4 regions of the Alteromonas sp. CH_MED4-4 genome follow, and region 3 is predicted to be linked to each of the others. Evidence: predicted binding sites of a transcription regulator. Region 3 holds the regulator's gene; each other region holds the start of a gene.
What was found. Region 3 encodes sigma-54, which starts transcription at its own class of promoters, with help from an activator protein. Its sites were predicted from a motif close to GTTGGCACGNNNNTNGNNT; they were not measured.
Positions count from the first base shown of each region.

Region 1 (7,876 bases), on a different contig from region 3:
GTTCAGTTCAGGGCTTTTTGGTGGGTGCCGTAGAGCGTATTATCAACACCAATTGGGATGCGATCATGCCGCCACCTCAAGGCACCGGCAGAGCAAGCTATTTAACGGCGGTGACTGAAGTTGAAAATGAACTTATTGAAATTCTAGACGTTGAGAAAATTTTAAATGAAATTTCTCCGTTGAATGCCGAAGTAAGTTCAGAGGTGGCAGAAGGTCTGACAACCGAAGGCCAAGAGAATAAAATTATCTTTATTGCAGATGACTCTGCGGTAGCGAGAAACCAAGTTAAAAAGGCCCTAACTTCACTAGGCTTAGAAATTGAGCTAGCTAAAAACGGTCTTGAAGCATTAAACAGGCTTAAAGAAATTGCGGAAGAGTATGGCGATGTAACGAACCGTGTAGGCGTGCTGGTCTCAGATATCGAGATGCCAGAAATGGACGGCTATACACTAACCGCCGAAATTAAGAATACGCCTGAACTTCAAAAGCTTCATGTTGTATTGCATACGTCGCTCAGTGGTGTCTTCAACCAAGCTATGGTGCAGAAAGTAGGGGCTGATGACTTTATCGCGAAATTCCACCCCGATGAACTTGCTACCGCGGTACAAAAGTGGCTAATGACTGAGTGCGAATAACGGAGCAAGATTGGATTGGCTAATAAAGACGTTTCGCCAGCAAGTTACCTCAAGTTTAGAGAGTTTTTGGAAAAGCAATGCGGCATAGTATTAGGTGATAATAAACAATACCTGGTGCGCAGCCGTTTAGCTTCATTACTCTATAAGCATAAGTATGAGTCTGCTGACGAACTGATTGACGTGGTTGTGAAAGGGTTCGACAGAACTTTACTACAGAACGTTATTGACGCAATGACCACAAACGAAACGTTGTGGTTTCGAGACAACTATCCCTTCGATTTACTTGTAAAAGAGTTACTACCAACACTATCGGCAAAAAATCAGAAGCTTCGCATATGGAGTGCCGCTTGTTCGTCTGGACAAGAGCCTTATTCTATTGCGATGTCTGTACTTGAATATCAGCGCCAAAGGCCAGGTGCATTAAGAGCGGGTGTTGAAATTGTTGCTACAGATTTATCGTCAGAAATGCTGCAAAAGTGTGAGTTAGGTATTTATGACGAACTGTCCCTTGCAAGGGGATTGTCCCCGCAAAGGAGACAGGCCTTTTTCCAGCAAAATGATAGCGGGCTTATGCAGGTAAAACCCGACGTTCGTCGGATGGTAAGCTTTAGAAGTCTAAATTTACTTTCGAGCTATGCAGCACTTGGCCGCTTTGATATCGTTTTTTGCCGTAATGTTTTAATTTATTTCTCGGCCGAAGTAAAACAACGCATCCTGCAACAAATTGCCGGACAGCTGCAGCCTCAAGGTGTGCTTTTCCTTGGCGCGTCGGAGTCTATAAGTGCTGCGAGTGAAATTTACAGTATGGTTAAGTGCCACCCTGGCCTTTACTATCAAAAAAAATGATCTAACTTATCGGCCTGATAACTAATACTTTTTTTATGATCAGGTCGACACTTTTGACTTACACCCTCCGTCAAAATCTCATTATGGCATTTGCCTTGCTAACTATTTCTACAAACGACAGTAAAACGGCAAGATTCGATATTTAATTGTCCGCTTACATTGTCACCACGAAACAAATTTTTAGTATGTCAGAGGTCATGTTATGGCTATTAACCTAGATAAGCTGGTTGGCTTTAATGAGTCAGCACTCACTATACGCACAGAGCGTATGGAAGTGATTTCTGGAAATCTAGCGAACGCAAATACGCCTGGTTATAAAGCGCGGGACATTGATTTCAATAAAGCAATGCAGTCGGCTATGCGAGAAGCATCAGGTGGTACAGCCAATCACGCTTCTTCAGGAATGGTGCGGACAAATGATCGCCACTTAAGCGGCAATTCTACGTCAGTAGCGGCAAACTTTGACATGCAATACCGCATCCCAACACAACCAGACACTGGCGACGGTAATACGGTTGAAGTTCAAGCGGAAAGAAATCGGTTTTTAGACAATGGATTGCGCTACCAAGCCAGCCTAGAATTTTTGAACGGAAAAATTAAAGGCATGAAAAAAGCGCTTAGCTCAGGAGGTCAGTAGTCATGAGTTTATTTAATGTAATGCAAATTTCGAGTACGGGTATGGAGGCGGAGAATGTACGTCTTAATACAACGGCAAGTAATATTGCCAACGCTAACTCGGTTAGCAGCAGCTATGACGAAACATACCGAGCTCGCCATCCAGTCTTCGCTACGGCGTTGCAAGATGCAATGCGCGATCAGTCAAAAGGTGCAGGTGTTCAAGTAAAGGGGATTGTAGAAAGTGATGCCCCTTTGCAAGTGGAGTATTCACCTAACAACCCGATGGCAGATGAAAACGGCTACATCTATAAACCCAACGTGAACATTGTGGAAGAGATGGCGAATATGATGTCAGCGTCTAAAGCGTATGAAACTAACGTGCAGGTTGCGGACACCACAAAGCGTATTTTCCGTCGCGTACTGCAGCTAGGTCAAGGGCAGTAACTTGCCGCTTGAATAATGTGAGGATTACTCAGTGAATACCATAAACAATACTGGCTTAAATACTGATCTGTATTGGCAAGAGGAAACCGTCAAAATAGCTGACGGCACCGAGCAGCAGTTAACCCAGGAAGATTTCTTCTCAATGTTAACTGAGCAGTTAGCCAATCAGGATCCCACTGCACCCGTTGATAACGATCAAATGGTAGCGCAGATGACATCATTTACGATGGCCGACGGTATTTCCCAGCTTAACGAAAAGTTTGAGTCGTTTGCAGCTTCAATGACATCGAATCAAGCGTTACAAGCTTCTAGTCTTATCGGGCAAAACGTGCTGGTTCAAGGTAACGTGGGTTATATGGCCAATGAAGGCGATGGCATTTCGGGTGTCATCGTGAATGAAAAAACAGTTCAGAATATGACGATCACTATTGAGAACCAGTTTGGTGAAGTCATAAAAACCATTGATGCAGGCACACAAAGCGCTGGCAACATTGAGTTTGAATGGGATGGCAAAGATAAGCATGGCAACCAGATGGCACCGGGTGAATATGTTATCAGTGCCACTGGCGAGTTGAATGGAGAAGGTGTTCAGCTGAATACCGCCGTTAATCGCCATGTTGGAAGTGTAAGCTTGGCTGGTAGTGGTCAAGGCGTAATTTTGAATTTGGATGGTGATGTCAGTATCAATCTTGATGACGTCATTCAAATCGGCAGTTAGTAGGAGAATCAATAATGTCTTTTAATATTGCACTGAGTGGCGTATCAGCCGCACAAAAAGATTTGGATGTAACCGCCAACAACATCGCAAACGTAAATACAGTTGGCTTTAAAGAATCTCGCGCTGAATTTGGCGATGTTTATGCGGCATCACTGCTTTCAGGTGGTAAAACTAAAGTAGGTGACGGTGTACTCACTCAAGAAGTTGCTCAGCAATTTTCTCAAGGTAGCCTTCAGTTTACCAACACCTCGCTTGATTTGGCGATCACGGGTAATGGCTTCTTTGCGACAGTACCTGAAATTACGTCTCGCGACTTCTCGTTCACACGTGCGGGTCAGTTCAAGTTAGATAGCGACAATTTCGTGGTTAACAGTAACGGCGATAACTTATTGGGTTTCCCCGTTAACTCTGATGGTACAAGTGCCTCGGTAGCACTTAGTACTACTGAGCCAGTGCGTATTCCAGACTCTTCGGGTTCTCCCGCACAAACTACAGAAGTTGACATTCGAATGAACTTGCCTGCTGGTGATGCAGCCCTAGATCCACAAGATTTTGACCCTGAAGATCCACTTACCTACAACGCGGCAACATCGGTAACCGTTTACGATTCGTTAGGTGATAGCCACGTAATGACCTATTACTTCATAAAGGATGCTTCACCGGGTGTTGATAATGAGTGGTATGTTGCTACTGCAATCGATGACACGCTAGTTGATATGACAGATTCAGCGGGTAATGACACAGACCCAGCAACAGCAGTAAATAGTGTCGGTGGTAACACTGGTAACGCCGTAACAGCATCTAAACTTATCTTCTCTCAAGGTGGTGATTTTGCTGGCATGGAAACGCCTGATGGCCTACCTACACTTGATTTCAAAATGCAAACAGAAGCGTTAGGCGCAGGTATACTTGCTAATGGCTCAGATCCTACGCAGCAAATAAGCATAGATTTTAACCTCGATGTTAATAACGCGACGCCTAATGAGCCGACTCAGTTCGCCTCTGCGTTTGAAGTTACTTCACTAGAACAAGACGGTTTACCTGTAGGTCGATTAACAGGTATCGACATTGGTCCGGATGGCTTGGTTCGAGCGACGTTCTCTAATGGTACGTCTGAACCTATTGTTCGAGTCGCTTTGGTTCGCTTTTCTAATGAACAAGGTCTAACTCAGGAGAGCAGTACTCAGTGGAAGGAAAGTATTCTTTCAGGTGAGGCACTAGCGGGTGAAGCAACAACTGGTACTTTCGGCGAAATTAACTCTTCGGCGCTAGAACAAGCTAACGTTAACCTTACCACTGAGCTCATCGACATGATTATCGCCCAGCGTAACTTCCAGGCAAACTCGCGTGCGCTTGAAGTGAACAACTCATTAAACCAGACTATCCTTAATATCCGATAGTTTATAAATAGTCACTTTTAAAGAAGGCTAAGCGGCAAATTTCAGGCGCGTGATACCGCTGTTATTTGACCCAGTTTAGAAAGGTCGCAACAATGCGACCTTTTTATTTTTCTTTATATATCAAATTAATACCACCCTTATTTTTCAATTGCACTAAATATCCACAGATTGGCACTGCCTTTGCAAAATCTTGTTTAAGGTTTAATCAGAGTCAAAAGTCAGTCATGGACAAACTTCTCTATATTTCAGCAAGTGGCGCCTCCCAAGACCTACTAGGAACAGGGATTAGGGCCAATAACTTGGCTAATGCACAGACAACGGGATTCCGAGCGCAGTTAGAGCAGGCAAGGTCAATGCCGGCCTACGGCGAAGGTTTGCCGACTCGCGTGTTTTCCATGACAGAAAGCCCGTCGAATAATTACGAGTCGGGTCCGATGATTAAAACAGACCGCGATTTAGACGTAGCCATTCAAGGTGATGGTTGGTTCGCTGTACAAGATCAAAATGGTCAAGAAGCGTACTCGCGTGATGGAAATTTCAAGTTGGGCGATGACGGAATTTTGACAGATATCCACGATCGCGTCGTGCTTGGTGACAATGGGCCAATATTCCTTCCTGTTCCTTTAGATAATCTCAATATTGCCGCCGATGGCACGTTGTCAATGAGACAGTTAGGTGCCCCTGCCAATGTTATTGAAGAAGTGGGACGACTTAAATTAGTTAGCCCAAACTATGCAGATATGGAACGTGGGAACGACGGCTTATTCAGAATGGAAGATGGCTCAATAGCGCCAGCCAACGCCAACGTAAAAGTAATGTCGGGCATGCTTGAAGGTTCTAACGTCAATGCGGTTGACGAAATGGTGGACATGATAAGCCTGCAGCGTCACTACGAGCTTCAAGTCAAAATGATGAAGCAAGCAGAAGAGCTTGATACTCGCGGTAATCAGCTACTACGCATCCTTTAAAATAATTTTTATCACCGTTGCCCTATGAGCAACGTCGGAGGTTAACATGCATCCAGCATTGTGGATAAGTAAAACCGGACTAGACGCCGCACAGACCGATGTGGCAGTGGTGTCTAACAACCTAGCAAACGCATCAACAGTGGGCTTTAAAAAAGACCGCGCGGTGTTTGAAGATTTGCTTTATCAGAATATCAATCAGCCAGGCGGTCGTTCGTCTGCTGACACAGAGCTACCTTCTGGGCTTATGCTTGGTTCAGGCTCGAAGGTCGTTGCTACTCAAAAAGCACATACGCAGGGTAACCTGTTAACCACTGAAAACGCGCTTGATATGTCAATTCAGGGTCGTGGTTACTTTGAAATATTGCAGCCAGACGGCACCATTGCATATTCAAGAAATGGTCAGTTTTCACTGAACGACCAAGGCCAAATTGTTACTTCGGGCGCGGGTTTTTTGCTTCAGCCTGAAGTGGCTATTCCCGAAGATGCGCAACAAATCACCATCTCGCAAGATGGTGAAATAAGCGTAAGTATCCGAGGACAAGCAGAGCCACAGGTTTTAGGTCAATTGAATATCTCTGACTTTGTGAATCCTACTGGTCTTCAGCCAACGGGACAGAACCTTTATGTAGAGACGGCATCAAGCGGTGCACCTATCCAAGGTATCCCTGGGCTTCAAGGTTTGGGTTATATATCACAAGGCACGTTGGAAACGTCTAACGTCAACGTGACCGAAGAGTTAGTAAACCTTATCGAAAGCCAGCGCTTGTATGAGATGAACTCAAAGGTTATCTCATCGGTCGACCAAATGCTTGGTCAGGTTATTCAGCAACTTTAGTAGGTAGCGTCATGCGTATTTTAGGTTTATCTGCTGCACTTCTGATACTTGGCGGTTGCGCCAGTACAAACGAGCCTCCCGTTCAGGCAAACGACCCGTCGTTTGCACCGGTAGTGCCAGATTACCCGCGTGAAACGGTAGTAGAAGATGGCTCGCTTTTTCGTTCGCAGCTTGCTAACAACTTATATTCTGACGTTACTGCAAGAAGAGTCGGTGACATCATCACTGTAACGTTAAGCGAGAATACCCAAGCGAGCAAATCAGCCGACACTAGCACAGCGAAAGATTCAAACGTCAATCTTAACCCTATTACCGGGCTTGCTGGCCAAGCGATAAATATTGGCGGAGAGTCCGTACAATTAGGAATAAGTTCATCCCGAGATTTCTCCGGTGATGCCACTGCTAACCAAAGCAACAGCTTAAACGGTGCTATCTCCGTTACCGTGGTCGACGTACTTCCTAACAGCAACCTTGTTATTCGTGGCGAAAAGTGGCTAACCCTGAATCAGGGCGATGAATATATCCGTCTTACCGGCATTATTCGTCCGGCAGACATTAGCCCCGAGAATGAAATCGTGTCCACTAAGGTTGCAAATGCGCGTATCCAATATTCGGGTACGGGAAGTTTTGCGCGAGCACAAGAAAAGGGTTGGTTAACCAAGTTCTTTGATTCTGCTTGGTGGCCTCTTTAGGTTTTAGGATAGGAGAGTGAACATGCGTTTGTTTTCAGTAGTATTAGCCGTTTTCACAATGCTTTTATCTTTACAGGCAGGTGCGCAGCGCATTAAAGATGTAGCGAGTATTCAAGGCGTACGTAGTAACCAGTTAGTGGGATATGGTCTTGTTGTAGGTTTGCCTGGAACGGGTGAACAAAGCCCGTTTACCGAACAAAGTTTCAGAACCATGCTGCGTAACTTTGGTATCAGTCTTGACGCTAACACCAAGCCAAAAATAAGAAACGTGGCCGCAGTGGCGGTACACGCCGACCTGCCTGCTTTTGCAAAACCAGGACAAACCATTGATATTACGGTTTCTTCAGTTGGCGAGGCGGCCAGTCTTCAAGGCGGAACGCTGCTCCAGACGTTTCTTCGCGGTGTTGACGGTAAAGTCTACGCTGTAGCGCAAGGCAGCTTAGTCGTAAGTGGCTTTGGCGCACAAGGCGGTGATGGCTCTCGTATTGTCGTTAATACGCCAACGGTAGGCAGAATTCCAAACGGTGCGATGGTAGAGCAATCTGTACCAACAGGCTTTGCCAATGGCGACACGTTAACGCTTAACCTCCATTATCCAGATTTCTCAACGGCTAAGTCGCTTGCAGATACGATCAACGAGCGCTTAGGTGCACAGCCCGAAAATGGCTATGTTATTGCTAGGCCCATTGATGCAGCGTCTGTTCGCGTGTCGGCCCCGCG
Region 1 covers NZ_JAYMEU010000002.1:155,810-163,685, forward strand. Annotated here, with positions in the region: gene WA381_RS02200 (chemotaxis protein CheV) at 1-635, shown strand, start outside; gene WA381_RS02205 (CheR family methyltransferase) at 651-1,481, shown strand; gene flgB (flagellar basal body rod protein FlgB) at 1,684-2,118, shown strand; gene flgC (flagellar basal body rod protein FlgC) at 2,121-2,543, shown strand; gene flgD (flagellar hook assembly protein FlgD) at 2,575-3,261, shown strand; gene flgE (flagellar hook protein FlgE) at 3,276-4,661, shown strand; gene WA381_RS02230 (flagellar basal body rod protein FlgF) at 4,886-5,629, shown strand; gene flgG (flagellar basal-body rod protein FlgG) at 5,676-6,464, shown strand; gene flgH (flagellar basal body L-ring protein FlgH) at 6,476-7,156, shown strand; gene WA381_RS02245 (flagellar basal body P-ring protein FlgI) at 7,179-7,876, shown strand, end outside.
Region 1: the regulator sigma-54 is predicted to act here: its motif matches at 4,829-4,847, upstream of WA381_RS02230 (flagellar basal body rod protein FlgF).

Region 2 (7,876 bases), on a different contig from region 3:
TTGTATAAAAGTTAACACCCTGCGCATTTTTGTTTTATAGCGATAAGGTTAATCCACAGAATCGACTTCATTGTTGTGATGAACTTAAGTATGATACCCATCCGCGTATAAATGCGTCTTCGCTCAATAGCGAGTTGCGCATTTCCATTTCGCACCCAATAAACAGGAGCAACATATGGCATTAGTTGACTGTCCTTCGTGTAATAAAAAAACGTCTGACAAAGCGAAGACGTGTCCTCACTGTGACTTTAAAATCGGTGATGCGACCTCTGAAGATATAGAGCGCAAACAAAGCTTACAAAGATTTAAAAAGTTAGCCAGTATCCAGAACCAATCCCTTCTTGCTATGCTGATATTCGTTGCGAGTTTTGGCTTCATGTATTGGGGCGGAACACGCCCAGGTGATTTGCAACATAATTTAGCTATTTTGGGCGCAGTGGTTGGCTTTGTTTGGTACTTAGTAAACCGCGCGCGTATTGTTTACATAAAGCGTTTTTCCTAAATGAATATAGAAGCACTTTTAGCCAGCATGACGCCGGAGATTTACGAGCGTCTGCGTCAGGCTGTTGAAACAGGTAAGTGGCCAGATGGCACGCCTTTAAACGAAGAGCAAAAAGCAAGCAGCATGCAGGCTGTTATGCTGTATCAAGCAAAAATAGAAAAGTCCTCTGAGCATATGACAGTAGGTGAAAGCGGCGAAATCGTACATAAAAGTAAAGCCGACTTTAAGCGCTCGTTACGCGATGAGCAGGATGATAATAATACAATAGCGCGGTTTAAACAGGATGATATTTAGTCGTATATTTGCGCCTTCACACCAAAGCCCAAAGCCTGAAAAACGGATGCAGGCAATCGAGAGTCTCTCTCCCGAAAAGGCACAGGAAAAAACAATTCTTCACGAACTGGCATTTAATGACGAAGATGCAAATGTCAGTTTAGCAGCACTCGAAAAGCTTAATAGCTTTGTGCTGTGGCTTAAAATGTCACAAATTGCCAAGCAGTCTCGCGTTAAAAAAGCGGCGGAGAAAAAGGTAAACGCCGCTTTGTTAGGCGAGGGGGATGTCACACTCTCCCGCCAAGAGATATTCTCTTTTTTAACTGAAACAGCCAACGCCGATTTGGTAGTGCAGTTAGTACCACAAATGTTGAAGAAAGAGCCTATGCTCTTACAAGATGATGCGCTAGCTAGCGCGCTAATCGAAAAAGTAGCGAAGCCATCTTTCACCCAGTTTGTTTTTTTAGAAGGCGCAAGTCCCCAACTGCAGACTCAACTAGTCAACGCACATTCAGACGTATCAGATCTGCAAAAGCTTGCTAAGAAAGTGTCAGATGATGCCCTTGTTACGAAAATTAATGCGCGGATAGATGCTATCAAAGAGGCTGCAAAGCGCCCAGTGGAGCTTAAAAAGCAGCTCACTCTGGGACTTTCAAAATATCAGGCTTTACTCGACAAATCAGATGTAGAAACCATTGATGAAAAGCGCAACGAACTTGAGAGCGAATTGACAGGGCTATTTGCTCAAATTGATTTACTCACTTCAGAAGAACGCGCTGATTATGAAGAAAAGCGCGCGCGTATTGGTGAGCAGCTCGAGCGATATTTAAGCCGTATACGCCCGGCATGGGAAGAGAAGCAACAAGCGTCGCAACGTGCCAATACCAAAGCATTGTGCGAACAGCAGCTTACTCATGCCAAGGAGCAGGTAGCTTGGTTGTACAATAACAGGCTTTGTGAAGCGACGCTTGCTGATGTTGCTACGGTTAATGAAAGCGTGCGCGGTGTTGAAGCAACGCTCGAACAGCTAGCGCGTCTCGATGATGAATCTGCAACTGATAAGCGAATTACACAGATTAAGCACTCTGTCGACGAACTAAACGAGCAGCTTGATCGCTTCTCTATGCAGCAGCAATACGGCCAAAAGCTACTGATAAAACTTCAGTCGCTCGAAGACATTGCCGCTAAGATCGTTTCGGCAAGCGATAGCGAGTCGGGTAAAGATACCCGTGATGTGAGCGTTGAAGAAGCTAGCGCATCGACTGAGAATTTGAGTCAGGTAAATGGTGGCGACGCATTACAAAGCAGTAGTGTAGTGGCTCTTAAAGCGGAGTTTGACGAAGCACGTCAAGCGTATAAAGCGCTTAGTCGCGAAATCGATGCCATTCCTAAGGCGTTGTCTAAACGTTTCAACGCAGCGACAAGCAGTGTAAATGCCAAAGAGCGTGCTCAAAAATCCAAAGAAAATGAGCAAGTAAAACACATTAGAAAGCACATTAGCGTTATCGATAACTTAATTGCTCAGGGTAAATTCCGCGTTGCTATTTCAAAATTTGCAAAGCTTCAGGAAAGTTATGCTGCGCTTCCTGGTTCAGCGAAAAAGTATGTAGAGAAGCGTTTTGAAAAGACCGCTGGTGATGTGTCGCGCTTAGAAGGATGGCAGGATTACCTTGCTGCGCCGCGCAAACCCGCTCTTGTAGAAGAAGCAAAAGCGTTAGCCAGCGCTGATGCAGAAAATATTAAGCAAAGAAGTGAGGCCATTAAGTATCTGCGTAAGCAATGGTTATCACTAACACCGTCATCGTCAACGAGTGAAGAAAGTAGTGATGACGCGTTGTTACAGCAGCAATTTGATGATGCACTTGAAAAGGCCTTCGAGCCTTGTAGAGCGCATTACGCGAAGTTAGATGCACAGCGGGCTGCTGCGCGTGAACAGCGTATGTCGATTATCGCTACCGTTAAGGCAATGGACATTAACATGCCGGAAGCCGAGTTAGTGAAAGTTTTCGATAGAGTGTCTAAACAGTGGCACGCTGCAGGTCAGGTTGAACGTGAAATTTATGAACAGCTGAAGCAAGAATGGAAGGCGGTATCATCGCCCATTCAGGCTAAAGTAAATAAATGGCAAAGCGACAACCAAGCCCAAAAGCGTGCGTTAGTCACCCAAGCTTGCCAACTTGCTACGGAAGAAGATGTTGCTGGCGCTGCCGACAAAGCTCAGCAATTGCAAAGCCAGTGGAAGCAAATAGGCCATGCAGGTAAACGTGAAGAGAGTAAGTTGTGGGCAGAATTTAAAGCTGCCAATGACACCGTATTTGAACGTTTAAAAGCCGAGCGGAAAGTACAGAATAATGCATTTAACGCGTTAGTAGATTCGCTACTCAAGCAAGTGGAAGCTGTTGACATCAACAGCGATGATGTAACGTTCAGTCAATCAATAAGCGACGTTCGCGCTCAGTTAACCGACTTGCCTAAAGCGCAACGTACGAAAGTAGATAAAAAGATTGATTCACTTGAAAGTAAGCGCGCGGCGCAAGCGAAAAATGCACAATCTCAAGCCCGATTGGCGCGAGCTCAGGCTCTGATTTCTTTACTACAGCTAAGTGTAGGTGAGGGAAGTGGTGATGAGCAATCTCTAGCGGAAACGTTAGGGAAGCGTTGGTCAAGCGTATTGGGTCAGTCAACTGGAAATAAAACAACTCAGCACGATAGACAATGGTTGACGGTAGCATTAGAAGTCGCAACTGGTATGCCAAGCCCAGATGCAGACGCATCTATACGCTCTAGCGTACAGCTACAAATGATGACATCTAAGTTGGAACAAGGCGAAGCGGCAACAGCTCCCGACATTCTTGCTGACTGGTTATCATACGACTCGATAAGCGAAGAAGATAACCATTTGCTGCAACGAGTTGTTTCAGTTATTGATACTCATCCTGAAATTGTTGCTTAAACGGAAAGCCTAAATGGAAAACAGTGTTGAGTTTCAATTTGAAACAGAAATGTCTGCCTATCGCTTTTTGAATACCGTGAAGCATATTGACGCAGAAGGGTTAAGAGTGAAGTTCGGGCGTACGGATCATCACGTGAGTGTAAAATACCGTTACGGCGTAGGTGAATTTGATTCGACGCTATCTACACTAGACGATCTTGCTCGTGAGTTAGGTGGTGAAGAAGTGTCTTAACTAACCAGTTAGGTCAAACCACGTCGACTGTAAACACAAAAAGGGCCAGACAATTGTCTGGCCCTTTTTTGATAAAAACGTGATTAACAGTCTTTATCTTCAGCGTCTACGCCTTCTTTCACATCTTCACAAGCGTCTTCAACGGCATTACCTGCATCGGTAACAATTTCGTCTAGCTCTTCGCCTGCGTCTTCCGCTTCACCGTCACCGCAAGCTGCTAGTGATAGTGCAAATGCTGATGCTACTAGTACCTTTGATAAGTTTTTAAATGAAAACATATCCTTACTCCTTTTTCCTATTAAAATACTTCTAACTCTTAGGCTCTTGGTGCTCTACCACGTAACGCATTTGCGATAAGTGAGATTACGAGCAACGCGATAAACACAAAGAAAAGAAACTGTGCGATACCTGTTGCTGCACCTGCGATGCCTCCAAAACCAAAAACTGCTGCAATAATGGCGATGATAAAAAATGTGATTGCCCAACCTAACATAACTAAATCCTCGTATTGCTTCCGTTACTTTCACTTTAACTAATGCTATCTTTGTGCCTGTTTTTTAAGTTGTTGAAATATATTGATATAATTTAATTTTTCTCTGGTTTTCAGGCCGTATCTGCAGGCAATTAACGTCACGATTACACGTACGAATGCATTTTTTACATGATCGAGTAAGGCCCTAGTCACCCAACTTTACTCTTTGTGTGTTAAGGGCCTTTGGCTGGAGTTATTCTTTGATTCTTACCAGCTTCCGAAGAACGTGAGTGCAAGGTTGCGGTTTGTTATGGCGTCTGAATTGGCGCCTGGCGACGCAATATGATTATGTAAGTATCCCATCTCAACGCGCCATTTCTTGTTGAGGTGATAGGCCGGTCCCACATAAAGTCTATTTTGATCAAACCCGCTATTTTGGCCCCAGTCTGTGTCGTTCAAAGCCCAAAATACCTCGTCCCAAACGACCATTGACCATTGCTCATTTAAAGGTTTCGACCACCGTATAAATTGTCTGAACCTATAGCCTGTATCACCGCCTTCATCGCTCCTGAATCGCTGCTCCAAACGACTTCTACCTGAAATGGTACCGCCCATAAATTTGCTTAATGAATACGTAGCTTGCTGCCACACCCTGTCTTCTTCAATTGAACCGTTGTCTGAGTCTATCGTTACTCTTGCAACACCCTGCCACAAGGTCGTATCGCTTGATAGTTTGTAGCCGACACCGGGACGAACGATAGAAACGCCTAGGCGAGATGCGTCGTCTTTAAAGCGTAAATGACCGTCAAACCAAAATTGCCATTTACCTTTATCATCGGCATCTCCAGTGAGTGCGAGAGCGTTCCAAGATTGAAAATCTGACTCGGCGTGTGACTTAATGCCGGCTGTCATCGCCATCACAAGTAGTAAGACGCAACGCGTCATAATTCGTTTTGCGCACATAGTTTTTCTCGTTGAAAATAAAAAAGAGGCAAAGCGAAAGGGAAGGGACGCCTTGCCTGCAAAGGGAGAGTGTTTCGCCCCTCACACTTCCTAAGAATGGAGGGGCAATGGCCTATTTAGTTACCGTTTGGGTTGTAAGGTAACGAAGATTGGTGAGCAACAATACGCAGGTCGCCGTCACTATCTTTGACATAGGCAAACGTGTATTCCACCTTCGTTTCGCCACCTTTTGTATCGGTAAAGAAGTAGTTGCCCATCGCCACGGCCATGCGACAGCTGTTGTTGATAATACCCACATTATCGAATTTCACATTTGTGTATGGCTTTATAGCAAAGCCTTTGTCCTCTTCGTAAGCGTCATTACCGCCAACAAAGTATGAAAGCGCAGCATCGAAGCTTGAACGGAACTGGTCGTTAGCTGCAAGCGTTGGTTTAAACAGTACGCTGCTTAAATCGTAACCATACATAGCTTGGATGAAATCTGCGGCTTCGCCAGAGTAATCACCATCATTGCTAAATACTGCACCAATTCGCACTATGCCGTCGCCCCACATCTTTTGTGCCGTTACCACTTCTCGCTCAGTAATACATTCGTCGGAATAAAGTAATGCGTTGTCGAGTGCTTTAGCTTTTAACGCCGGAACATTCGAACTAGCTGAGTGCTCCATCTGCGGTTTTGCCACTGCACTGCAACCAGTCACCAACATTACTGTAGCTGCTACAAGAGTAGTTTTTGTCATTAACGTGCTTAGCTTTCTCATCGCCTGACTCCTTAGTCATTTGCAAAATAAATATGTGCTATTACCTGATTCAATTGCTTAGAGCAGTACCGCTACAACGTTGTTGCTAGAGGTTTATAAATCTGCTCTGCAGTTCATGGGTTTAATGATAGCTAGCTATGATGACGGAGACTTTTGTACAACATTAATAGAAGATTAACGGGCCATTAAAAATCCAGGAAGCACTTCAGGAGAATGGATAACAGCTATAAATTAGAAAAAAGAGCTGTGATAGCAGCAGTGTCATCGACTTTTTCAAGAAGAAACGAATATGACACTGGCCAAGTTTGTAGAAAAGTGAAGAATGCAGTTAGCCAGTGGTCTGTTAGCCACAACAGAAAAGTAATAAAGACTAGTGCACAGGTTGTTGGCTTTAATACACATTACGGTTTTGCTCATGTGTTTGAGCGATGCTTTTCAATAATTGCAACTAGGGCCTGAAAAGCATTTCTATTAAAACTGATGTTTTAGAGCATAAGTGAGCGGCAAAACGCTCAGCTAGTTGCCATTTTTTGGCTCAAGAGGCTCTGATAGTACCTCTAAGACAGTAAAAGCATTTTTACCTAGACGGGTTTTATCATTCGCCATCATTACATCAATAGTAAAGTAGATGTCGTTAATTTGAGTTTTCACAACGTCGTTTGAGCTTGGGACGGCCATAGGCTGTGCCACTTCATCGCAGCCTGACATAGTGCACTGCCTGTCGGTTTGAAATGCCACGGGCTCTTCCTTGTTCGCCATAACTTCTCGCGCAACAACTGGCTTTTTATCGACGTTGGTTTTAACAATAGCTAAATAGGTAAAGCCTTGCTTTTGAGCAATTTCCGCTGCTCTGTAAAGGGCATATTGCTGTACTTTATCAGCAGGAGTTTTGTCTGTTGCCTTAAAAAGAACCTTGTATTCGTTCTCAGAAATTTTTTCGCTCGAATAGCCATAGGCAGCTTTGGAACTCGCTGACTTATAAGGGGTAGGGGCTGCTACAGGGGTCGATGAACAACCTACTATTGCAAGGCTAAACGCCACACCAACACAGGCAAGCGTCAAACGACTTTTCTTCATATTTTTTTTGTTGTTCATCTCACATATTCCTTAATACTGTGATCATTGAAATAACGACAATAGCGCAGTCCTACTTATTGCCATTAGGGCTTGATTGCGTTTTGCTTTGGGTTTTGCATCTACCGCACCCTTGTATGCGCCAAGGGTTGCGATGCCAAGCAACGTTTCAGGCTTTCCCATCATCAGTTTACATTGCCTCTTTGCTTGTGTAAGTGCAACATCTGCATGATGTTTTTGCGAAAAATAAGCATGCTCTTTCTGTGCTATATCTTTCATATTCGATTTTAAAAAAATGTTCATCGCTTTTCCTCACTATTGGCGGTGGCTTTTTACGCAATGGTAAGCATTTTCACTCTCCGAAAACCCGTCGCCACGTTTGTATGAGTCTGCTAAAGCTCAGGTAATTGAATGCATTTTGTGCAAGCTTAAATAAACAAAAGGCCGCAATGCTGTTGAACACCAACAACAGGAGTGGAACTACCACATAGCTAACGCCCACACTATGAAGTATAGCGCCAATGGCGATGTTTAAAATGAGCCAACATACAGTGCCCACTGCAAATGCCGCTAGACATGCAAAGACTGTAACAAAGAAACTCTTTTTAATGAGCATCAATTCACTGTTAGTGAGCTCTAGAAATGC
Region 2 covers NZ_JAYMEU010000025.1:26,985-34,860, forward strand. Annotated here, with positions in the region: gene WA381_RS15725 (zinc ribbon domain-containing protein) at 176-502, shown strand; gene WA381_RS15730 (YeaC family protein) at 503-796, shown strand; gene WA381_RS15735 (DUF349 domain-containing protein) at 786-3,728, shown strand; gene WA381_RS15740 (hypothetical protein) at 3,742-3,960, shown strand; gene WA381_RS15745 (hypothetical protein) at 4,044-4,238, opposite strand; gene WA381_RS15750 (DUF1328 domain-containing protein) at 4,277-4,453, opposite strand; gene WA381_RS15755 (DUF2490 domain-containing protein) at 4,700-5,395, opposite strand; gene WA381_RS15760 (hypothetical protein) at 5,512-6,156, opposite strand; gene WA381_RS15765 (CC0125/CC1285 family lipoprotein) at 6,673-7,251, opposite strand; gene WA381_RS15770 (hypothetical protein) at 7,276-7,533, opposite strand; gene WA381_RS15775 (hypothetical protein) at 7,583-7,876, opposite strand, start outside.
Region 2: the regulator sigma-54 is predicted to act here: its motif matches at 4,496-4,514, upstream of WA381_RS15750 (DUF1328 domain-containing protein).

Region 3 (7,876 bases):
CTAGCGAAATACTTTCTATTACAGGTTGTTGTGCTTTTAAACATTGTCATTTTTCTTGTTGGGTTGATTGTGCTGAGTTGGAGCGCTGACCGGTTTGTATATGGCGCCTCAGCATTAGCAAAAAACATCGGCATTTCTCCAATGATGATCGGACTAACGATTGTCGCTATGGGATCTTCGGCACCTGAAATTGTGGTTTCCGCCATAGCCTCCGCAAATGGCAATATGAACACCGCCGTGGGTAACGCGCTAGGTTCTAACATCACGAACATCGCGCTAGTTTTAGGTATAACCGCGCTAGTGAAACCATTGCTTGTTTCATCAACAACATTAAAGCGCGAGCTTCCAGCACTCCTTATCATCTCATTGATTGCCATTGGCTTTATGTTTGACGGTGAACTTAAGTCTTATGAAGGCATTATCCTACTAGGCCTGTTCATTTTCGTACTGGCAATGATGGCGTGGCTGTCGCTACAGGTAGATAAAGAAGACCCTCTGGTTGCGGAAACCGCAGATGAAATCCCCAAAGGCGTCTCGAATACGTCAGCCCTCATTTGGATTGGTGTTGGCCTTGTAATACTGCCATTAAGTGCTCACTTTTTGGTGAACTCAGCAGTAGAAATTGCCAGATACATGGGCATTTCGGATTTGGTTATCGGACTAACGATTATTGCGTTTGGTACAAGTCTACCTGAACTAGCAGCAAGTGTTGCGGGTGTACTGAAAGGGGAAGACGATTTAGCACTGGGTAATATCATCGGCTCAAATATCTTCAACCTGCTTGCCGTACTTGGCATGCCCGGGTTAATCGCGCCTGGTATCCTGGACCCTGACGTTTACAACCGAGATATGTACGTAATGCTTGGTTTAACATTATTATTGTTCTTGTTCAGCTTCGATTTAATCGGCAAACGTACAATATCAAGAACAAATGGATTCATACTTCTGGCTTGCTTTATCGGCTATCAATTCTGGCTATTCGGATAATCATGAATACACAAACTCAGATGAACTATATCGACTCAGCGAAGCGCGTTATTGAAATTGAAACACAGGCTATTGCTAATCTGGCAGAGCGCTTAAACAATGAATTTATCGCTGCCTGTAATATTCTCTTTGCCTGCAAGGGTAAAGTTGTCGTGAGTGGTATGGGAAAGTCTGGGCATATCGGAAATAAAATTGCCGCTACACTTGCCAGTACAGGTACTCCTGCATTTTTCATGCACCCTGGTGAAGCCAACCATGGCGACTTGGGCATGCTAAGCAAAGGCGATGTCTTACTCGCCATCTCTAATTCTGGCGAGACTAACGAACTCGTTAACTTATTGCCCGTAGTTAAGCGCTTAGGCATACAGGTGGTCGCCATGACCAACAGTGCTTCCAGTTCATTAGGGCAACACGCAGATGTCGTACTTGATATCAGCGTTGAAAAAGAAGCGTGTTCGCTAGGTCTTGCTCCTACGTCAAGCACAACCGCCACACTGGTTATGGGTGATGCGCTTGCGGTAGCACTGCTCGACCAAAAAGGTTTCACCTCAGATGACTTTGCGCTTTCGCACCCAGGCGGTAGTTTAGGCAGAAAACTTCTGCTTAAAGTTAGCGATATAATGCAAAGCGGCAGTGATATCCCCCTTGTCCATGCCAGTGCTTCTGTTGCTGACGCACTGCTGGAAATATCTAAAAAGGGACTGGGTATGACAGGCGTGATAGCGGCAGACGGTACGCTGACAGGCGTCTTTACGGATGGCGACCTACGACGAATTCTCGATGCCCGAATAGACGTACACAGTGCGACAGTAGAAGAAGTAATGACTAAAGGCGGCAAGACTACCACCGCAGGTCAGCTGGCTGTAGAAGCCCTGAATTTGATGGAAACCCATAAAATTAGTGCGTTAATGGTTACTGACGATAAGCGCAAACCTGTTGGGGCCTTTAACATGCATATGCTATTAAAAGCAGGAGTGCTTTAAATGACAACCACCTTGTACACGGAAATAAATGACTCGCTTTTCGCAAAACTAGCCAAGATAAAGTTGCTGGTATGCGACGTTGATGGTGTGTTCTCAGATGGTCGAATTTACTTAGGTAACGACGGTGAAGAACTTAAAGCATTCCATACCCGTGATGGATATGGTGTAAAAGCGCTAGTGAGCAATGGAGTGAATGTCGCGGTAATTACTGGACGTCGCTCTGCCATTGTTGAAAATAGAATGAAGGCACTGAATGTTGCACATATAATTCAAGGCGAAGAGAATAAAGCAGACGCGCTTAGCGACCTGATGAAACGCCTTGAGTTAAACACTGACGAAGTGGCTGCGGTAGGTGATGACATGCCAGATACGGGTATGTACAAGCACGTTGCGGTTAAAATTGCGGTTGCCGATGCCCATCCTTACGTAGCAAAACAAGCAAACTGGATTACGACCCTTCCCGGTGGGTTTGGCGCGGTCCGAGAAATATCGGATACCATTTTGCAGGCCAAAGGGGTAGCAAATGAGATTTTTGGAGCTAGTGTATGAGCCTGTTTGGCTTTAATCGCTTAGGATTAAGTATATCGGCGCTATTTATTCTGGCGATGCTGATGTACATCCCTACGTGGATGGAAGAGCAGCCGGAAACGCAGGGGAATCGTGAAAACGATGCGCTAAAGCCCGCCTACAAAGCAAAAAATCTAACCACTACGCTGTACAATCAAGACGGTGAGTTAAATCACAAAGTATTTGCAGAGTCGATGGAGCATTACGACCAGCTTGGCTTTGTATTGTTTCAGCAACCTAAATACACCCTTTATACAGAAAACGCGTCATCACCATGGGTGGTAACCGCTGATGAAGGTACACTATACAATAACGAGCTAATCCAGCTGGAAAACCAAGTTAATATTGAGAACCAAACTGGCGATGACTTTGTCAGAAGTATATCGACCGAGTACATTCAAATTAATTTAGAGACCAAGCAAATGACATCTGACCAACCCGTTGAAATACTGGGCACCCAATATGTCATTTTAAGTAATGGGTTTAACGCGAATTTACGCACACAAGAATACGAGCTTTTAGATCATGTACAAACCACTTATTCCCCTAGCAACTAGTTTATTGCTTGCCATCGCTAGCGGTGCGGTACACGCCAGTGAAGATGATTTTTCGCAGCCCATAAAAATAGGCTCGAACACCCAGTTTATCGACGGTAAAAATAAAACCGCGTTGTACAAAGACGACGTACTCATAACTCAAGGCTCTTTGGTTATTGAAGCTGACGAAGTGGAAGTAATTGCCACTGACGGTGGTGGTCGTGAAATATTTATTGCTAGAGGAAAGCCTGCAAGCTATTCCCAGCAATTGGAAGACGGCACGCCAGTTTCGGCAAAAGCTAATGAAATACGCTATGAAGTGGTGAACCGAACGATTTCTCTTGCCGGAAACGCAGAGTTGAAACAAGACACCAGTAAAGTACAGGGTGACAACATCACGTTCGATATGATTACCGAGCAATTGCTAGCGACTGGCGGCGCAGGTAAGGATGGTGAGGGTCGAGTGACTACAGTATTCACACCTGAGACCATTCGCAAAACTTCGTCTAAGAAAGACAAAAAAGACAACGAGGGCAATGAATAGCAATGGCAACTTTGAGCGCTAAAAATCTTGCTAAGGCTTACAAGTCAAGACAGGTTGTTCGAGATGTAAGTCTGTCTGTCTCAACGGGTCAAATTGTTGGTCTTCTTGGCCCAAATGGCGCTGGTAAGACCACCACATTCTACATGATTGTTGGTTTAGTGAATCTGGATAAAGGCAAGATTGAAATCGACGACAATGAGCTAACTCATCAGCCCATGCACGAGCGTGCACGCCGCGGAATTGGCTACCTACCGCAGGAAGCCTCTATTTTCAGAAAGCTCACAGTGCATGAAAATATCATGGCCATTTTGCAAACCCGTAAAGATTTAAATTCACAACAGCAAGAAGAAGAAGCAGATGCGCTACTTGATGAATTTAATATTAACCATATACGTAATAGTACTGGGATGAGTTTGTCAGGGGGCGAACGCCGTCGCGTTGAGATTGCCCGCGCTCTGGCAGCAAAACCGCAATTTATTTTGTTAGACGAACCATTTGCTGGTGTTGATCCAATATCAGTTAATGATATAAAGAAGATAATACAACATCTTCGCGATAGGGGTATTGGAATCCTTATCACGGACCATAACGTACGAGAGACATTGGATGTTTGTGAAAAGGCGTACATTGTGAGTCATGGCGAGCTTATTGCGCAAGGAACGGCGGAACAGGTTTTAAGTAATCAAAAAGTAAGGGATGTATACCTAGGCGAACAATTCAGGCTATAGTTAATGTAACCGAATTGTCATTTTTCAGTTTCGCTCTGGTATATTCAATTTAGAGCATTTAAATAAGACGTAGATGAAACCATCTTTACAGCTAAAATTTAGCCAACAACTTACCATGACACCACAGCTTCAGCAGGCCATTAAACTGCTGCAGCTTTCTACACTTGATCTTCAACAAGAGATCCAAGAAGCGCTCGATTCTAATCCGCTATTAGAAGTTGAAGAAGGTAACGACGAGCCGCAACTAGAAAAGAACAATATCGACAACGATGACAGCGGCTCTGAGGCCACTGCTTCTGCATCTAGTGACACATTAGAAGCCGGCGATGCACTTGAGAAAAACGATCTTCCCGATGAGCTGCCAATCGACAGTACGTGGGATGAATACTACTCTGCTTCATCTTCGCCTGCTCCGGGTCCATCCAATGACGACGAGCAAATCTTCCAAGGAGAGACTACTGAAGATATTCAAGAGCACCTTCTTTGGCAAATGCGCCTTACCCATTTCTCGGATACCGATCGCGCAATCGCTACAGCAATCATCGACTCTATTGACGAGTCAGGTTATTTAACCGTTACCCTTGACGATATTTTAGAAGCGGTTAACGATGATGATATGGAAGAGCCGATTGAAATGGACGAAATAGAATGTGTGCTTAAGCGCATTCAGATGTTCGACCCTATTGGTTCTGGCTCTCGCTCTCCACAAGAATGTTTGATGGTGCAATTGCGCCAGTTTTCAGAAGACACACCGTGGCTTGCTGAAGCAAAGCAACTGATTGAAGAGTACTCTGACTTACTGAGCAGCAAAGACTATCGTACGCTTATGCGTAAAAGCCGATTGAAAGAAGATCAGCTACGCGAGGCAATGCGTTTGCTGCAAACCTTGAATCCTCGCCCAGGTAGTGCTTTAGTTACTAAAGAGCCTGAGTACGTTATTCCTGATGTCTCAGTAACCAAGAAAAATGGCCGTTGGGTGGTTGAGCTGAACCCCGACAGTCTGCCTAAGTTAAGCGTAAATCAACAATACGCAGCAATGAGTCGCCGTGCCAAGAATAGTAGCGATTCACAATTCATCCGCTCACACATGCAAGAGGCTAAGTGGTTCATAAAGAGCCTTGAATCTCGTAACGAAACCTTAATGAAGGTTGCAAACTGCATTGTGCAGCAGCAAATGGGCTTTTTTGAGCACGGCCCGGAAATGATGAAACCAATGGTGCTAAATGATGTCGCAGAAATGGTAGATATGCACGAATCCACTATTTCGCGAGTGACAACGCAAAAGTACATGCATACGCCACGTGGAATCTTCGAATTGAAGTATTTCTTCTCAAGCCACGTTGCAACAGAGTCTGGTGGTGAATGTTCATCTACAGCGATTCGTGCATTGATCAAGAAATTAGTGGCCGCTGAAAAGCCTAGCAAGCCGCTAAGTGATAGCAAGATTGCTTCATTGTTGGCCGAACAAGGCATTAAAGTTGCCCGGCGAACAATAGCAAAGTACCGGGAATCGTTGTCGATCCCGCCGTCGAACCAACGCAAAAGCCTTATTTAATCGGGCTTAATAATATAAGGAAGACGAAATATGCAAATCAACCTTACTGGTCATCATGTCGAAATCACCGACTCTTTGCGTAATTATGTCGATACGAAGTTCAGCAAACTTGAACGTCACTTTGATCACATTTCTAATGTGCATGTCATCCTGAACGTTGAAAAATTAAATCAAAAAGCCGAAGCGACCGTTCATTTAAGTGGCGCTGAAGTATTCGCATCCTCAGAAAATACCGACATGTATGCGGCGATTGACAGCATGGTTGATAAACTCGACCGGCAGGTAATCAAGCATAAGGAAAAACTGAAAAAACATTAGTAGTTAATTAAGCATGGATATACAAGCCATCGTAAGTCTGGACCGCACCGAGTGTGCGGTTCAGTGTAATAGTAAAAAGCGAATTCTTGAGATCATCGCTGATATCGCTGCCAAGCAAAACGAGAACATTGATCAGGCAACGGTACTTAACAGTTTGATGGCTCGAGAGCGTATGGGTAGTACAGGCATTGGCAATGGTATCGCCCTGCCCCACGGGCGCCTGCCGGGCCTTGAGAAAGTGATTGCCATTGTTGTAACCAGCACGCCAGCAATCGACTTTGACGCCCTTGACGAGAAACCCGTAGACATCTTTTTTGCGCTACTCGTTCCCGAGGAACAGACCGAAGGACACCTTCAAACGCTGGCCACCGTGGCTGGTAAACTAAGCGACAAAGAAACGATTAAAGCAATACGTCGCGCAACGACAAGCGACGATATTCTATCTGCATTAAGTTAAACATTAAGCGCCTATTAACCGTTTAGTAGGCGCCTAATTCAACAACGCGTATGTGATAAAACCAGAGTATTAGGGAGAAAGTAGGTGAAGCTGATAATAATCAGTGGTCGTTCGGGGTCTGGTAAGTCTGTCGCACTTCGCGCATTGGAAGATTTAGGTTATTACTGTGTTGATAATATCCCGGTAAACTTACTTCCCACCTTAACCCATACAGTTGTTGACGAGTACGATCAGGTTGCGGTAAGTATCGATGTGAGAAACTTACCTAAAAATCCTGACGATTTGGTAGAAATTCTAGACTACCTGCCTTCTTCGTGGTCGATGACCATTGTTTACATTGACGCGAGCGATGATGTACTGGTTAAGCGTTTTAGCGAAACACGTCGTCTTCACCCTCTCGCCAAGCTTAATAAATCGCTTTCAGAAGCCATTAAAGCCGAGTCAGCCCTACTTGCTCCTATTGCTGAACGCGCAGATTTATATTTAGACACTGATAAGCTTACCATTCACCAACTGGCAGAGTTAATTCGAGAGCGTATCTTGGGTAAGAAAAGCTCACGCCTTGTGCTTGTGTTCGAGTCGTTTGGCTTTAAGCACGGTATTCCTAAAGATGCGGATTACGTTTTTGATGCCCGCTTTTTACCTAACCCCCACTGGGAGCCCGACCTTAAACATCTGACCGGATTAGACGCGCCAGTAGAAGTATTTTTGGGGTCGCAGCCTGTAGTGACCAAGTTCATTTGGCAAATTCAGAATTTAATAACGACATGGCTGCCTCATTTAGAGCGCAATAACAGAAGTTACGTAACCGTAGCGATTGGCTGTACTGGTGGCCAACACCGTTCGGTTTATATCGCACAGACCCTGTCGAAAACCTTCAGTGAAATACACCCTGATGTACAAATTCGCCATAGAGAGCTGAATCAGTAATGACTATTCAAAAAACGCTAACTATCGTCAATAAGTTAGGGTTGCATGCAAGAGCGGCGACCCAACTGGTTAAACTGGCTAATCAATTCGACGCTAAAATCATCTTAAAAAAAGGCGATAAAGAAGCAGACGCAAGCAGTGTATTGGGATTAATGATGCTTGAAAGCCATCAAGGTGAACAGGTAGACGTGATTGTGGACGGCAGTGATGCTGTTGATGCACTTGCAGCTATTGAAGAGCTTATTGAGGGCAGATTTAACGAAGACGAATA
Region 3 covers NZ_JAYMEU010000013.1:52,661-60,536, reverse strand. Annotated here, with positions in the region: gene WA381_RS10875 (calcium/sodium antiporter) at 31-987, shown strand; gene WA381_RS10870 (KpsF/GutQ family sugar-phosphate isomerase) at 990-1,970, shown strand; gene kdsC (3-deoxy-manno-octulosonate-8-phosphatase KdsC) at 1,971-2,519, shown strand; gene lptC (LPS export ABC transporter periplasmic protein LptC) at 2,516-3,094, shown strand; gene lptA (lipopolysaccharide transport periplasmic protein LptA) at 3,063-3,617, shown strand; gene lptB (LPS export ABC transporter ATP-binding protein) at 3,620-4,345, shown strand; gene WA381_RS10845 (RNA polymerase factor sigma-54) at 4,419-5,900, shown strand; gene hpf (ribosome hibernation promoting factor) at 5,931-6,218, shown strand; gene ptsN (PTS IIA-like nitrogen regulatory protein PtsN) at 6,232-6,675, shown strand; gene rapZ (RNase adapter RapZ) at 6,760-7,605, shown strand; gene WA381_RS10825 (HPr family phosphocarrier protein) at 7,605-7,876, shown strand, end outside.

Region 4 (7,876 bases), on a different contig from region 3:
ATCGCATTGCCAAACTGGCTATGTATATTAACGATGTGGCCGAAAACCCTATCGACGAAGATCAGCTTGCCGTAGCCAGCTATGTACATGACTTCGGAATGGCCTTCATGCCATTGAAGCTTTTGCACAAAGGCGATGCGCTAAGCGATATCGAATTTAATCTTATGCGCTCTCATGTGTATAAAAGCGCCCGTTTGTTAGAGCACCTAGACCAATGGGATATGGCGCGCAAAATCGTGATGCAGCACCATGAACGCACTGATGGAACAGGTTATCCATTGGGGCTAAAAGAAGACGATATCTGTGAAGGTGCGAAGTTATTAGCCATTGTTGATACCTACGATGCAATGACACACCCAAGAGCGCACAATGAAGATAACGTACTTTCCAAAAAAGAGGCGGTGATAGAAATAAATCGAAGCGCCAAAGGCCAGTTTAGTATGAAGTGGGTAAGGCATTTCAATCAGGGAATGACGGCGCTACTGACGAAAGGACATTAGGTCGCAAGCCGCTTATAAGCTAGCAGCGAGTTCCCTGCTAGCTTACGGCGTAATCACTAGGGTTAGTTCACGCCCAATTCTTTTAACTTTCTTGTTAGGGTATTTCTTCCCCAACCCAAGCGTTTAGCCGCATCTTGTTTGTGGCCATGAGTGTGCTGAAGTGCTCGCTCAAGCATAATACGCTCAAACGTCAGCATCGCGTCGTTAAGAATGTTGTGATGGCCGTCGCGAAGCTGTTTATCGGTCCAGCTTGCCAACAAATCTGGCCACTCACCCGATTCAGCGCTAGGTTTTTCAATACTGCTATCGCTGTGAATTTCCGGTGGCAGATCGCTGGGCAGCACTTCTTGACCACTCGCCATTACCGTTAACCAGCGACACACGTTTTCTAGCTGCCTTACGTTTCCAGGCCATGGTAGCTGAGACATTACGCGCTCAGCGTCTTTCGATATGCTTTTAGCTTCTACATCAAGTTCTTTGGCTGCTCGGCGCAAGAAATGACGGGTTAGTAATGGAATATCTTCGCGGCGCTCGTTAAGTGAAGGAAGGTGCACTCGGATAACGTTTAAGCGGTGGAACAAATCTTCCCTAAACTTACCTTCAGCAACCCTTTGTTCTAAATTCTGGTGAGTTGCAGCGATGATGCGTACGTCCACACTCACTGATTGATGGCCACCGACACGATAAAACTGGCCGTCTGCAAGCACACGTAAAAGGCGGGTTTGTACATCTAACGGCATATCGCCTATTTCATCTAAGAACAATGTTCCGCCGTCGGCTTGTTCGAAGCGGCCTTGGCGAGCTGCCTGGGCTCCGGTAAACGCGCCCTTCTCATGGCCAAATAGTTCTGATTCTACAAGGTCGGCAGGAATGGCGGCCATATTAAGTGCGATGAAAGGTTTACTTGCTCTTGGGCTGTGCCTATGAAGGGCGTGCGCCACAAGTTCTTTACCCGTTCCTGATTGCCCGTTAATTAGCACGCTAATTGAAGAGCGAGACAAGCGACCTATGGCACGAAACACTTCCTGCATGGCAGGTGCTTCGCCAATAATTTCCGTTACTACGTCTTCAACTTGCGCTTTAGATACGGTGGACTGCTCTCTGGCATGTGCCAGCGCCCGCTGGGTTAAGGTTACTGCCTCGTCGATATCAAATGGCTTTGGCAAATATTCAAAGGCGCCTTTTTGATATGCGTTAACTGCGCTGTCTAAATCCGAATGCGCCGTCATAATGATAACGGGGAGCATAGGGTGCGAGGCATGCACTTCGTTCAGTAACGTCATGCCGTCCATTTGTGGCATTCTTATGTCTGAAATGATGACTTCAGGGGCTTGGCCGCTTTGAAGTTGAAGCAATAAATCTTCAGGGTTTTCAAAACTTAAGCAGCTGATATCTGCTGCTTGTAAGGCCTTTTGCAGCACCCAACGAATAGAACTGTCATCATCGACAATCCACACAGACTCATTCGTCATCGTCTGTCTCCTTACGATCTATTGGTATGTAAATTACGAACTCAGTGTGACCAGGGTAGCTATCTACATCTATTTTGCCGCCGTGGTGGTTTATAAGGGTCTGTGAAATAGACAAACCCAACCCAGAGCCATTTTGCTTGCTTGTGACCATGGGGTAGAAAAGTGTGTCTTTTACTTCAGCCGGAATACCCGGGCCGTTATCAATAATTTTTATTTTAGCTACCAGCGCGTGACGCTTCGTTTGAATTGTCATTTGGCGCTCTATTCGCGTAATTAACCTAATTTGTGGGTTGGGGGTTTGGCTCTCGGTTAATGCCTGAACGCTGTTGCGCACAATATTGAGCACCGCTTGCTGAATCATGTCAGGGTCTAACATAAGCGGTGGAATGCTGGGGTCATAGTCGCGAACTATGGTAATGGGATTGTCTGAGTCAAAGCGCATTAAGCTGCGTATTTTTTCAAGCGCTTGATGCACGTTGCTTTCTTCAAATCGAGGTAGTGAATTTGGTCCAAGCAATCGATCAACTAAGTTTCGCAGACGGTCAGACTGCTCAATGATCATGCTTGTAAATTCTTTATGCTCGTCAATCAGTTCTTTTTCTAATAGCTGTGCTGCACCGCGAATACCACCAAGAGGATTTTTGATTTCGTGTGCAAGGCCGCGAACCAATTCCCGTGCTGCGTAATGCTGCGCGTTTTGTAAAGTTTCTCGAGAAATTCGCTTTTGCTGGTCAATCTTTTTAACTTCAAATAGCAGTCGTGGGCCGTCTTCGAAGTGCAAGTTGGTAACGGTTAGGTCGGCAGATACATAGCGGTTATCTCGAAAAGCCAACTTAATTTCGTTTTCGGTGAAATCTTCACCTTTTCTGATGGCAGCTTTAAGTCGGGTGGTTTCTATTGTGCCCGGCAAGAAAAAATCTTGAAGTGGATGCCCAATAAGTTGTTTTAATCCAGTCTCAAACAAAGCTTCACCAGCGTGGTTGGCATAAACAATCGTAAGTTTGTTGTCTACCATTACCAGTGCGGTATTTAGGCTATTGATTAGCTGTTGTGTTTCTAACTCGGTGGAATGCATCCGAGCTCGTCTCCTTTGCACCATAATTGTGCATTGTAGCTTGCAATGATGCGTTGCGCGAATAAAGAGCTCAAGAAGAAATGTTCACTGAACCTCTATGGTGCGCATACATAACAGTGGTTGCACGCTATTAGTTATTAATTAACGCCGATGCCTGATGCAGGTAAAGGGTTTGTAATGGAGACGATGCAAGAGTCTTGCCCGTATTGTTCGTGAGTTCAACTTTATAAGTATGTGCCCCACGATGGATACCAGTAAGCTTAAAGACGCCTGAACTATTGCTAGCTAATGGGGCGTCGTCAAAGATTAATCGGTAGATTGGCGCTTTGGGTGCACCAGGTTGTGCGGCAGAAATAGTGAATTCACCCAAGTTATTGCGAATTGTCGCTTCTGGTGCAGGTGACTTAATGACTACGCGATAGTTGGGCTTGGGGGCAGCCGGCTTCGCAGGGGGAGGTGGGGTAACCTTTGCCGCAGTTACTACGTTTTGCGTTTTTACATCGAAAGCTAGGGGTTCTGCGTTTTGCTGCGGCTTGTCGGTGTAAGTCACAGAGCCGTCTTTACCTACCACCTTGTATATGGTCATTGGAGAGGTAGCTGCGGCTGATGTTGCATTGCTGCTTTGTCCGGTTTCGCTTTCTTGTGCTTCTTGCTGGGTACTTTCTTGGCTCAGCATTTCCGCTTGCACAGGCAGTAAGCCATTGCCGCTACTTAGTAATAGCGAAATTAAGCAAATGTGTCGCGTCATGTAGTGCACGTGTCGTTACCTAATCAATGTGGTTTTGGCTAGCTGGCTAATTCAATAGCTTGCTATGTTTGGCTTATGGATAACCTTTCTAGTTGTATGCAGATGCAAGCGGGCAAAGCCCTGTGCGCAGTTGATACAGCATGAAAGAGTATTCATTAGCATAGCTATAAAAACATAGTAGATAAATCGTACGCATAAAAAAAGCCCGCAGAGCGGGCTTTAGTATAAATTGCTATACAGTGCGAAATTACACGCTGTAGTACATGTCGAACTCAACAGGGTGAGTAGTCATGTTAAGTTTCGTTACTTCTTCAGACTTAAGATCGATGTATGCATCAATCATGTCGTCAGTCATAACGCCACCAGCTTTAAGGAAGTCACGGTCGTTATCAAGAGCTTCAAGTGCCATTTCTAGCGAGCTTGCAACTGTTGGAATTTCAGCAGCTTCTTCTGGCGGTAGGTCGTACAAGTCTTTATCCATTGAATCACCAGGGTGGATCTTGTTCTTAATACCGTCGATACCCGCCATAAGCATAGCAGTGAACGCTAGGTATGGGTTAGCTGTTGGGTCAGGGAAACGTACTTCAATACGACGTGCTTTATCGCTAGTTACGTGAGGAATACGAATAGATGCAGAACGGTTACGTGCAGAGTATGCAAGCATTACCGGTGCTTCGAATCCAGGAACTAGACGCTTGTATGAGTTAGTAGAAGCGTTAGCAAACGCGTTGATTGCGCGCGCGTGCTTGATGATACCACCAATGTAGTAAAGTGCTTCCTCAGAAAGACCTGCGTACTTGTCACCTGCAAAGATGTTTACGCCATCTTTAGAGATAGATTGGTGACAGTGCATACCAGAACCATTATCGCCAACAAGCGGCTTAGGCATAAAGGTAGCTGTTTGACCGTATGCGTGTGCAACGTTGTGAACAACATACTTGTAAACTTGAATTTCGTCAGCTTTCTTAACTAGCGTATTGAATTGGCAAGCAATTTCGTTTTGGCCAGCAGTTGCTACTTCGTGGTGGTGCGCTTCGATAACAAGGCCCATCTCTTCCATAACTAGACACATTGCAGCACGGATATCGTGAGCAGAGTCCACTGGTGGTACTGGGAAGTAACCGCCTTTAACGCCAGGGCGGTGTGCCATGTTGCCGCCTTCAAACTCTTCGCCAGAGTTCCACTTTGCTTCAGAAGAGTCAATCTTGTAGAAAGAACCCGCCATGTCAGTGTGGAAGCGTACGTCATCAAAAAGGAAAAACTCTGGCTCTGGGCCGAAGAAACATGTGTCACCGATGCCAGTTGATTTTAGGAATTCTTCTGCACGACGAGCAACTGAACGAGGGTCACGCTCATAACCTTCCATTGTTGAAGGTTCAACGATGTCACAACGGATGTTTACTTGTGTTTCCTCAGCGAAAGGGTCAACTACGCAGCTTGTTGCGTCTGGAAGAAGAACCATGTCTGATTCGTTGATGCCTTTCCAGCCAGCGATTGAAGAACCATCGAACATTTTACCTTCTTCGAAAAACTCTTCATCAACAACGCTCGCAGGAATAGATACGTGTTGTTCTTTACCCTTTGTATCGGTAAAACGTAAATCTACAAACTTCGCTTCACTTTCTTTAATCAGCTCTAATGCCTTTTCTACTGACATCGTGTCCTCCAGGTTTAATGTAAAAATGCGGAATGATCAGCTTCACTCCAACAGTGGAAAAAGTGAAAGCGATTATCATGCCATCTATATGTATACCGATTTCTGTGGCATAGACGGGCATTTATCACTTCCGTTTGAATTAAATTGCATTGTATTGGTGCAATGTTGCACCAATATGGCGTTTTGTGCTCATTTATACGTCAATCAGCCTAGATTACTTTGTAGCGTATAGCCACCAAATATGATCAATTAGGTGCAACGGGGCTGGTTATTTGTTGAACAAGTGTTTGAAAACCAATAAAACTCGTTTCCATCAAAAAAAAGATGCGCAAACGTCGTGGTTTTTCTGTACAATCCGCGCAAATTTTTCTATCTGCATTTTTTTGCAACAAATCTAACGCATACTCCTTTCCACTGAATTGAAGTAGACGTTGATTTACACAGGCTCTATATAAGCATGAATACCACTGATATTAATAAATTGCGTAACATCGCAATCATCGCCCACGTTGACCACGGTAAAACCACCCTGGTAGACAAACTGTTACAGCAGTCTGGCACCCTTGAATCTCGAGGCGAGCAAGAAGAGCGCGTAATGGACTCGAACGACATCGAGAAAGAACGTGGCATTACCATCCTAGCTAAGAACACAGCGATTAACTGGAACGACTACCGTATCAACATCGTAGACACTCCAGGACACGCTGACTTCGGTGGTGAAGTAGAGCGTGTAATGTCGATGGCTGACTCTGTACTTCTACTTGTAGATGCACAAGAAGGCCCGATGCCACAAACCCGTTTCGTTACGCAAAAGGCATTTGCTCAAGGTCTTAAGCCAATTGTTGTTATTAACAAAATCGACAAGCCTGGTGCGCGTCCTGATTGGGTTATGGATCAAGTTTTCGACCTTTTCGACAACCTAGGTGCAACTGACGAACAGCTAGACTTCCAAGTTGTTTATGCGTCTGCACTTAACGGTTGGGCATCACTAGATGCAGATACTAAAGAAGACGATATGACGGCATTGTTCCAAACTATCGTTGACCAAGTTTCTCCTCCTGATGCAGATATCGACGGCGCATTCCAAATGCAGATTTCTCAGCTTGACTACAACTCATACGTGGGTGTTATCGGCGTAGGTCGTGTTAAGCGTGGTTCTGTTAAGCCAAACCAACAAGTAACGGTTGTTACTGCTGATGGCAAAAAGCGCAACGGCAAAGTTGGCTTAGTTTACGGCTACCTTGGCCTTGCTCGTCACGAAGTTGAATCTGCTCACGCGGGCGACATCATTGCAATCACAGGTCTTGGCGAACTTAAGATCTCTGACACCATTTGTGACATCAACACTGTAGAAGCACTTCCTCCACTTACGGTTGACGAGCCTACAGTAACCATGACGTTCCAGGTAAACACCTCGCCGTTTGCAGGTAAAGAAGGTAAGTATGTAACGTCACGTAACATTCTAGAGCGCCTTAAAGATGAACTAGTACACAACGTTGCACTGCGCGTTGAAGAAATGCCTGATCCGGACAAGTTCCGTGTATCTGGTCGTGGTGAACTTCATCTAGGTATTCTTATCGAAAACATGCGTCGTGAAGGTTACGAGCTTGCAGTGTCGCGTCCAGAAGTAATTCTGAAAGAAGTTGACGGCGCAACGCAAGAACCATACGAAACCTTGACTATTGACTGTGAAGAACAGCACCAGGGTTCAATCATGGAACAGCTTGGTCTGCGTAAAGCAGAAATGACTGACATGTCTCCTGATGGTAAAGGTCGTGTACGTATCGACTTTATCATTCCAAGCCGTGGCCTAATTGGTTTTCAAACAGAATTCATGACGTTAACGTCGGGTTCTGGTTTGCTATATCACACGTTCGATCACTATGGCCCGTACAAAGGCGGTATCATTGGTAAGCGTAAGAACGGTGTTCTAATCGCTAACGCAAACGGTAAAGCACTGACTAACGCTCTGTTTAACCTTCAAGAACGCGGTCGCCTATTCATCGGTCACGGTGTTGAAGTGTACGAAGGTATGGTTATCGGTATTCACAGCCGTGACAACGACCTTACTGTAAACGCCCTTAAAGGTAAGCAGCTTACTAACGTTCGTGCATCAGGTACTGACGAAGCGCAAACACTAGTTCCACCAATCAGAATGTCACTTGAGCAAGCGCTTGAGTTCATCGATGACGACGAACTAGTAGAAGTAACGCCTGAATCTATCCGTATTCGTAAGAAGCTTCTTACAGAAAACGAGCGTAAGCGTGCATCACGTGCACCTAAGTCTTAATAGCTTCTAAGACTTACATTGATTTTGAAAATGCCAGCGTCAGCTGGCATTTTTTTTCCATTTTGCCGATGAGTTTGGCCTGCAATCTTTCAACTCGTGTCTCAACTTACACACCGTCACTTCCTATCAAAAAA
Region 4 covers NZ_JAYMEU010000001.1:97,976-105,851, forward strand. Annotated here, with positions in the region: gene WA381_RS00420 (HD-GYP domain-containing protein) at 1-500, shown strand, start outside; gene glnG (nitrogen regulation protein NR(I)) at 563-1,972, opposite strand; gene glnL (nitrogen regulation protein NR(II)) at 1,962-3,047, opposite strand; gene WA381_RS00435 (hypothetical protein) at 3,178-3,804, opposite strand; gene glnA (glutamate--ammonia ligase) at 4,043-5,452, opposite strand; gene typA (translational GTPase TypA) at 5,910-7,742, shown strand.
Region 4: the regulator sigma-54 is predicted to act here: its motif matches at 5,519-5,537, upstream of glnA (glutamate--ammonia ligase).